Regions from separate parts of the Eubacterium sp. genome, predicted to be linked through region 2. Evidence: predicted binding sites of a transcription regulator. Region 2 holds the regulator's gene; the other holds the start of a gene.
The links. The regulator LexA, encoded in region 2, represses DNA repair genes until DNA is damaged. The targets are predictions, from matches to a motif close to CNAACANNTGTTNG.

Region 1: a site for LexA is predicted at 3,870-3,883, ahead of uvrB (excinuclease ABC subunit UvrB). Genes of this name have one in related genera too.

Annotation. Positions count from the first base shown of each region.
Region 1 covers NZ_DBLZZO010000010.1:28,816-34,242, reverse strand. Annotated here, with positions in the region: gene ftsX (permease-like cell division protein FtsX) at 1-754, shown strand, start outside; gene ACZM4J_RS04865 (murein hydrolase activator EnvC family protein) at 771-2,027, shown strand; gene ACZM4J_RS04860 (S41 family peptidase) at 2,269-3,486, shown strand; gene uvrB (excinuclease ABC subunit UvrB) at 4,049-5,427, shown strand, end outside.
Region 2 covers NZ_DBLZZO010000029.1:330-5,006, reverse strand. Annotated here, with positions in the region: gene ACZM4J_RS10060 (LysM peptidoglycan-binding domain-containing protein) at 1-321, opposite strand, end outside; gene lexA (transcriptional repressor LexA) at 545-1,159, shown strand; gene ACZM4J_RS10050 (CobW family GTP-binding protein) at 1,472-2,779, opposite strand; gene ACZM4J_RS10045 (alpha-amylase family glycosyl hydrolase) at 2,858-4,162, opposite strand; gene rsfS (ribosome silencing factor) at 4,326-4,673, opposite strand; partial or broken gene yqeK (bis(5'-nucleosyl)-tetraphosphatase (symmetrical) YqeK) at 4,675-4,677, opposite strand, start outside.

The DNA of each region.
Region 1 (5,427 bases), on a different contig from region 2:
GAAGCAGGTAGAGCAAAACGTTGGTGTTACTGTATTTTTTGATAAAGGTTTAAAAAAGGAACAGATTGATGCTATTGGTGCAACAATAAAAGCTGATAAGCATGTTGAAAAATACAAATACACATCAGCAGAGGAAGCTTGGAAGGAATTCCAGGGAGATTACTTCGCAGAAGATCCTGAATTGGCAAAGGCATTTGCAAATGATAATCCATTAGCTGATTCAGCATCATATACAGTTTTCCTGAAAAACATTGATGAACAGGATGCTTTTGTAAATAGCATCTCAAAAGTTCAGGGTGTTAGAAAGGTTAAACATTCAGAGCAGGCAAAAGAAACATTAAGTAAGTTTTCAAAACTTTTAGGATATGTATCAATAGCTTTGATAGTAATTTTATTAGGCGTGGGAATTTTCTTAATCAGTAATACAGTTATGATTGGTATAACCGTTAGAAGACATGAAATTAAAATCATGAAATTGATTGGTTCAACAAACGGCTTTGTTAGAGCACCGTTTATTATAGAAGGTGTTATAATCGGTCTTGTTGGTTCAGCTATACCTCTTGTTATTTTAAGAGTGATTTATGAAAGATTAATATCTTTTGTAATGTCAAAGGTAGGAGTTATGGCAAGTTCAATTTCTTTTGCAACAGTAGGTGAAATATTTGGAGTGCTTGTTCCATTAGGACTTGGAATTGGAGCCGGAATTGGTTTAGTTGGTTCATTCCTTTCAATTAGAAAGCACTTAAAAGTTTAATGGAGGAGATAAACAGATGAAAAAGAATTTTTCGAGAATATTAAGTTTATTACTTTCCGCAACATTAGTTTTATCAATGGCAGGAACATCATTTGCCAGCGTTTCAAGTGAGAAAAGCAAGCTGTCAGATTTAAATAGCCAGAAAATTAAGAAAAATGCAGAAAAGAAAAAACTTCAGGCTTCAAAAAGTGAAGTCGAAGCTTATATTGAAGAAGTTGATAAAAAATTAACTGATTTATCAACACAGATATATAAAACACAGCAGGAATTAGATAAGACAGAAGTTAATATTAAGAAAACAGAGAAGAAATTAAAAGCAGCAGAAGAAAGCATTAAGGCTCAGTATGCTGACATGAAGTTAAGAATTAAGTATATGTACGAAAATGGTGATACAGAATTACTTGACTTAATTTTAAATTCAAAGAGCATTACAGAATTCTTAAACAAAGCTGAATATATTACAGAATTATCTCAGTATGATAGAAAAATGCTTAACAAGTTAAAGCAGACAAGAAAGACAATTTCTGATTCAAAAACTTCTTTGGAGAAAGATAAGAAGAACCTTGTAACAATGCAGACAAAGCAGAAGACAGATAAGTCACAGCTTGAAAGTACAGTTGCATCAAAGCAGTCAGAATTATCTGAATATGAAGATTTGCTTGAGCAGAATGAGGCTTCTTCAGATGCACTTGATCGGGAAATTAAGGCACAGGAAGAAAAAGTAGCCCAGGCTAAGATCGCAGCACAGGCAACACAGGCTCCAACTCAGGCAGCTACAAAAGCACAGACAAATACAAACAATAATACAAATAACAACACAAATAATAATACTAATAACAATACTAATACAAATACAAACCCAACACCAAGCAAATCCAGCGGTTGGATTTATCCGGTACCGGGACACACATCAGTTTCATCAGATTATGGATACAGAAAAGATCCATTCTCAGGTAGTAGCACATTCCACAACGGAATTGACTTCCCTGCACCAGGTGGAACTCCTGTAGTAGCAGTAGCAGACGGTACTGTAGTTTGGGCAAATTATAATGCCACAGCAGGAAACTGGACAGGTATTAAACACTCAAATGGTGTAACATCAGTTTACATGCATCAGTCATCAATTTTAGTAAGTGTTGGTCAGCATGTAAGTCAGGGACAGACAATTGGTTTAGTTGGTACAACAGGTTCATCAACAGGTAACCATTTACATCTTGGAGCAACAAGTGGAACAACACCAGGTAACTGGGTAAATCCATGGAGTTACTTCTAAACAGAATGAAACATAATATTTTATAAATAGTAAAGAATGAAAAATTAATTATTTAGTTTTTCATTCTTTATTGTTATAAAAGAAAAAATAGTTTAATATACATAAGTAGTATGATTCGCAAGGAGAAAGTTCTGTTAAAAAGTTCATAAAAGTGATTATGTTATTATGCAAATTTGAACTATAATTTATTTGAACATACTTAAATGAAAAGGTTATAGTGTAAAGCGAGGAAGAGATTGATATGGAAAAAATAAATGTAAAGAAAATTAATAAAAAAATCGAGAAAAAGAAAACTAAAACAAAATTTGTACCTGGCTTTCTTTTAGGTATGTTTGCAATGTTGGTTTTGGGAGTAGCAGTTGGCGTTGGACTGCATTTTTCTCAGGATAGCGTAAAAACAGATGCTACATATGCTGTGGACAAGGCAGAATCAAAGATCAAATCTTTAGAGGCATTAATCAACTTAAAATATTTGAAGAATGTGGATCAGGAAGATTTGGAAAACGGTTTATATAAGGGACTTTTAGAAGGATTGGGAGATCCTTATTCAGTTTATTACACGAAAGAAGAGTACACAAAGTTAATAGAAAGCACTTCCGGTGAATATTGCGGGATTGGAGCTTATGTTTCACAGAACACAGAAACAAAAGTAATAACAATAACAAAAGCTTTTAAGAATGGCCCGGCAGACAAAGCCGGAGTAAAAGATGGTGACGTTATTACAAAGGTTGATGGAAAAGATGTATCTTCAGAAGATGTTGATAAAGTGGTTAGCATGATGAAAGGGGATAAAGGAACAAAAGTTAAGTTAACAGTATATCGTCAATCGGTTAAGAAATATGTGGACGTTACAATTACAAGAGGAGAAGTAAAAGTACCTACTGTAGCACACAAAATGCTTGATAAGAAGAACAAAATCGGTTACATACAGATTTCTGAATTTGATACGGTAACCGCTGATCAGTTTTCATCAGCTTTAAGTTCTTTGAAAAAGCAGGGCATGAAAAAAGTAATTTTTGACTTAAGAAATAATCCAGGTGGTTCTTATGAAGGCGCTTGCAAAATATTAGATGAAATCTTACCGGAAGGAACGATTGTTTATACTAAAGACAAATACGGAAACGAGGAAAAGCAGACTTCTGACGCAAAATGTTTAGATATGCTGATTGTCGTTTTACAAAATAAAAACAGTGCCAGCGCATCTGAAATTTTTGCCGGAGCCATACAGGACTTTGGTGTAGGAACAATTGTAGGAACACAGTCTTTTGGCAAAGGAATCGTACAACAAATTATTCCATTAACAGACGGTTCAGCAGTTAAAATTACAATTGAAGACTACTATACACCAAGTGGCAAAAACATTCATGGAAAAGGAATTACACCAGATGTAAAGATTGAGGCAAACGGAAAAACAGATGTACAGCTAAATAAAGCATTAGAAGTTTTAAAGAAAAAATAGATTATAAAAATAAATTAGAAGCAATGTGACGTTTAAAAACTCAAAGTAATATTTTTTTAAAAACAGAAAATCCATTACGGAAATTGTAGTCTATTAAAAAATATATTAGGAAGGTTTATATTATCAATTTTTATGAGGAAAATAAAACTATGATAATAGGTTTGAATTAGATATGTAGTAATAGGTAAAATATAAAGCAGGATGCTAAAGGATAAATGTAATCCAAAGGCACCTGCTTTTATGCTGAGAGAAACAGAAAATGTAAGTTAGAAAACGCATAGGTGAGCTGGAAATAGTTTGATTTTAAAAATATATGATATATAAAGTAATAATGAGTATAAATAAAAAAGTGTAGAGTAAAAAAGACATATATACAAATAAAAAGAACATAAGTTCGAAAATGCTATATACTTTTTTCAGGCTTTTTGTTATAATTTGTTTATGCAGTTGTCGAAAAGAAATGAGACATTTATATGTTGCTGAAAAGAAAACAAATATTATGTGTCATTGGAATTAGTTAAGTATTTATAGATGGTTAGAAATAGATTTATAGGAGATTTGTATGGATCATTTTGAATTACATTCAGAATATCAGCCAACCGGGGATCAACCTCAGGCTATTAAGCAGTTGGTTGAAGGTTTTAAGAAAGGAAATCAGTTTGAAACATTGCTTGGTGTAACAGGTTCTGGAAAGACTTTTACTATGGCAAATGTTATTGCACAAATGAATAAACCAACGTTAATTATTGCTCATAATAAGACTTTGGCGGCACAGCTTTATGGGGAGTTTAAAGAATTTTTTCCTAATAACGCTGTGGAATACTTTGTTTCTTATTATGATTATTATCAGCCGGAAGCTTATGTGCCAAGTACAGACACATATATTGAGAAGGATTCTGCAATAAATGATGAAATAGATAAATTACGACATTCGGCTACTATGGCGTTAATAGAGCGAAAGGATGTTATTATTATATCTTCGGTTTCGTGTATTTACGGTTTAGGTGATCCAATAGATTACAAAAACATGGTAGTGTCCCTTAGACCGGGAACTATTAGAGATAGAGACGATATTATTCATAAGCTAATAGAGATTCAGTATGACAGAAATGATATGGATTTTAAACGAGGAACTTTTAGGGTAAGAGGGGAGAATCTGGAAGTATTTCCTGCATCATACACAGATAGTGCCATACGAGTTGAATTTTTTGATGATGAAATAGAAAGAATAACAGAGATTGATTCTTTGACAGGCGAAGTGCGTCACGAATTAGAACATGTGGCTATTTTCCCCAATTCACATTATGTAGTTAATCCGGAGAAATTAGAGAGAGCTATTAAGGATATAGAAGCAGAGTTGGCAGAACAGGTGGCTTATTTTAAATCAGAGGATAAGCTGATTGAGGCACAGCGAATAGCAGAGAGAACTAATTTCGATATGGAAATGCTTAGGGAAACAGGGATATGTTCAGGAATCGAGAACTATTCCCGCCATATGGCAGGACTGGCTCCCGGAGCAACACCACATACGTTAATGGAGTATTTTGGTGATGAATTCCTTATAATGATTGATGAAAGCCATATTACAATACCGCAAATTCGTGGAATGTATAATGGGGATCAGGCAAGAAAAAGCACATTGGTGGATTATGGTTTTAGACTGCCATCGGCAAAAGATAACAGACCGCTTAGGTTTGATGAATTTGAGGGGATGATTGACCAGATGCTTTTTGTTTCAGCTACACCTAATACTTATGAAGAGGAACATGAGTTACTTAGAGCTGAACAAATTATCAGACCAACAGGTTTGCTGGATCCTGAAATTAGTGTAAGACCAATTGAAGGTCAGATAGATGACCTTATTACTGAAATCAATAAAGAAGTTGAGAAGAAAAATAAAGTTCTGGTTACTACTTTAACAAAGAGAATGGCAGAAGATTT
Region 2 (4,677 bases):
ATAACTTCCACTGTTAATCTTATCGCTAACAAGATTATTATTCTTCTTAACCTCATCAATATAATCCTGTACAGATACATCACTATTAATTGTGTACTTCTGAGCAATAGATGTTAATGTATCACCTGGTTCAATCTGGTAACTTGTGTAATATTTATATAAAGGATTCTTACCTGTATTATTTGCATTCACATTATATAAATTAACAAATGTGGCACATATTAAAAACATTGCTATACATGTAACACCAACAATAACTATTCTTCTCCGTAACAGATTAACTCTTCTTTTCTTAATCACGTCTCTTCTGCCTGTATTCATTATATCTTCCTCCTCGCATAGCTCTTTTAGTATGTATTGCTTATCCCTTTGAGAACATCTGTTCTTGTTCTGTAATGTTATATTATCATCCGAACAAATGTTTGTCAATATATTTTCGAACATATTTTCGAAATCTTGTTGTTTTTTATCAGGAACTATGTTAATATTATCATATAGGTAGTCCCATAAATGGTACTTTTGAAAAAAGGAGGTAAAAAATTTTATGCCAGGAAAAATTAGTGAAAAGCAGCAATTGATTTTAGATTACATAAAAGAAGAAATTTTGAAAAAAGGTTATCCACCTACAGTTAGGGAAATATGTGAAAGAGTTGGCTTACGCTCTACTTCTTCCGTTCACTCACATCTTAATACATTAGAAGAGAACGGATATATAAGACGAGATCCTACTAAGCCACGTGCAATCGAAATAATTGATGATGAATTCGGTTTAACAAGAAGAGACATGACTAATATTCCAATTATTGGACGTGTTGCTGCCGGTGAACCACTACTTGCAGTTGAAAATATCGAAGATTATTTTTCTCTTCCTACAGAATTTCTACCTAACAATGAAACTTTTATTTTAAAGATTCAAGGTGAAAGCATGATTAATATTGGTTTTTATGACGGTGATTTTTTAATTGTAGAGAAGGTCAACTCTGCTAATAACGGAGACGTTGTAGTTGCTTTAATAGATGATTCGGTTACAGTTAAGACTTTTTATAAAGAAAATGGTTATATTCGTCTTCAGCCTGAAAATGACAATATGGATCCTATTATAGTTGATGATTGTACAATCGTTGGTAAAGCATACGCTTTATACCGTAAGATAGTTTAAGAAAAATAGTTTAAGAATCGTAAGACAGTATAAAAAGAATTTTAGAACTAATATAGTTGTAACGATTGCAATTATATTAAACTTATTGAATTAAAAGTTATATTAAGACAATTATATTAAATTAATTCTTTTAATAATTAATTCTTTTAATAATTGATTGTTTTATTATTATTTTATTATTATGAGGTATATAAAAAACGTAGTTTTTAGATGTTTAAAAACTACGTTTTTTACTTTATATAAGCTTTTAATTGCTTATTACTATAATGAAACAATAATATAATTATTTATATTGTTACTCATATTATCTGATTAATAAGCTAAGCATTTATCAAGGCTTTCAATAATTGCCTCTTTATCCATATCATGGCCAATAAATACAACCTTAATCATTCTGTCTCCTACTTCTTCGTCCCAATCATTTACCAATGTAGGATCTTCTTTCATCATTTTAGCTCTAACTCTACGAGGAGCTGTTGCAACCCACTGTCCCGCATTGCTAATGTTAATCTGTTTTCCTGCCTGTTCAAACATATATGCATCATTGTTATTTTCAGCAGCCCAGATAATACCTTTTGCTCTAATGATTGTTTTTGGCATTTCATCTAACCAGTCTTCAAATTTTTCTTTTGCAAATGGTTTTCTTCTGTAATATACAAAAGTTCCAATACCATATTCCTCAACTTCACCTTCTCCATGGTGATGATGGTGATGGTGTCCATGATGGTGACCTTCTTCATGGTCATGATGTTCGTGTTCATGGTCATCTTCTTCGTCATGATGATGTTTATGGTGCTCGTCCTCATGGTCGTGGTCGTGATGATGTTCATGTTCATGGTGATGGTGATGCTGGTGTTCTTCATGGTCATCTTCTTCATGATGTTCTTCATTATCAAATGATTCTAATTCCTGAATCCAACCTGCTGACATACTTGCCTGTTCGAAATCAAATCTCTTTGTATCAAGAATTTCATCAACATCAATTTCACCATAGTTAGTTTCAAACATAACAGCCTTAGGCTGAAGTGTTCTAATAATCGCTTTTACTTTAGCTAATTGTTCAGGTGTAACTGTGTCAACCTTATTTAAAATAATCGTATTACAGAATTCAATCTGCTGAATTAAAAGATTTTCAATATCTTCTTCATCAATATCATCTTTTACAAGATTGTCACCACAACCAAATTCGTCTGCCATTCTAGCTACGTCAACTACAGAAACGATATTATCAAGTCTTGCTAATTTTGCTCTCTTGTCATAAGAACCATCTAACATACAAATTGACTGAGCAATTGGAATAGGTTCGCAAATACCACTTGCTTCAATTAAAATATAGTCAAATTTTCCTGACTGTACCAAATCTATAATCTGATTAATTAAATCTGCACTTAATGTACAACATATACATCCATTCTGAAGAGGTACAAGATTCTGATCCTGTAATGTAGCCTGTCCGCCCTTTGCAATAAGAGATGCATCTACATTTACTTCACCAATATCATTAACGATAACGGCTACTTTATAACCCTTCTGGTTTGTAAGTACCTGATTTAATAATGTTGTTTTACCTGCTCCTAAATATCCTGTAAGTAATGTTACAGGAACCATTTCTCTTGCCATAATAGCACTTCCTTTCCTAGTATTACATATATTAATCTATAATAGTTTTATTAATTAAATATGAAATTTATTTTAAACTTAATTAACTAAATAAAATGCACTATATCCCGGCATTTTAAAGCATTCTCCTATTTCCATAGGCTTATTTGTAATTAAATCCGTATATGTGTGATTTTTCACTTCACAGTATGCATCAAAGGCATTTTCTTCTGCGTTAATGCAAACATAAACTGTTTCATTTTCAGTAGCGCGCTTAAAAATACACTGTTTATTTGTTAAAAGCACTGATGTAAAATCACCATAATTTAAGCCAACACTGTTTTTCTTTGCTGCACTTAAATTACTAATAAATTGTGTAAGTTCATTAAATTCCGGTTGGTCAAATGAAGGTCTAAGTGCAGGATCTCCCTGAGACTTATCTGCCTTTGTTCCCCATTCGCTGCCATAATAAACACATGGTATCCCCGGCATGCCAAACATTAAGGCATATATAAGTGGTAAATGCTTTTCATTTGTCAGAATGCTTGCAACTCTTGTAACATCGTGATTGTCCACAAAAGACAATAAATGTTTTCCTTTATACAATGTCCATTGCTCAGGTCCAAACTGACGTAGCAATGAATGATTAATCTCAAACATATTCATACTGTTAAAACTTGAATAAAGACCTTTATAACATTCATAATTTGTTGCTGAATTAAGCATTTCATCATTCATTCTCTGGTTATAGTCACCATGAAGCATTTCTCCAACTAAAAAGAAATCTTCTTTTAAAGAATCAACATGTCGTCTTAATCTTCTTAAGAAATCAAAGTCAAGGCAATATGCAACATCTAATCTGATACCATCTATGCCAAATTCATTTATCCAAAAAGAAACAGCATCTAATAAATATTCCACAACATCGTTATTTTGAAGATTTAATTTAACTAAATCATAGTTGCCTTCCCAACCTTCATACCATAAGCCGTCATTATAGTTGGAATTGCCGTTTAAGTCTATGTGAAACCAGTTTAAGTATGGTGAATTTTCTCTATTCTTACATACATCCATAAATGGTTCAAATCCACGTCCCACATGATTAAAAACACCGTCTAAAACAACTTTTATGCCATTATTGTGTAAGTCCTCACACAACCCTTTAAAATCTTCATTTGTGCCTAATCTTACATCTATCTTTTTGTAATCTCTTGTATTATATCCATGAGTATCTGACTCAAATAGCGGAGAAAAATAAATTGCATTTGCACCAACTTTCTTTATGTGTGGAATCCAGTCATGTATTTTTTTAATACGATGCTGTAAGTTGCCATCATTTTCCAAAGGTGCGCCACAAAATCCTAAAGGATATATTTGATAAAAAACACTTTCATATGCCCACATTTTTTTTCCTCCTAATAAATACAATAATATACTGAAAATTATATAAACAAATATATCTAACGTTAAAAATACAATATCTTAAATTTTAAACTATTTAATTATTAATATAATTTTAAAAACTAATATTATAAAAGAAACGTTATCTAAATTTCTATACATAATTTTATAAATCTGTAACTTCCAAATGTTTTCCATCACGCCAGATTCTTTCTAAATCATAGAATAATCGGTCTTCTTCATTGAAAACATGAACAATAATATCACTAAAATCCATTAATATCCAATTAGCGTTATCAAAACCTTCAATATGTTTTGGCTTGCAGTCAACTTTATACATTTCTTCTTCAACGCTGTTAGCTAATGCCTTAACCTGATTTTCGTTATTACCACCTGCAATAATGAAATAATCAGCTAAAGTTGAAATTTCTGAAATATCAATAATTGAAATATTAATTCCCTTTTTCTCATCTAATGCATTATATGCAATTTTTGCTAATTCTCTTGATTCCATTTTA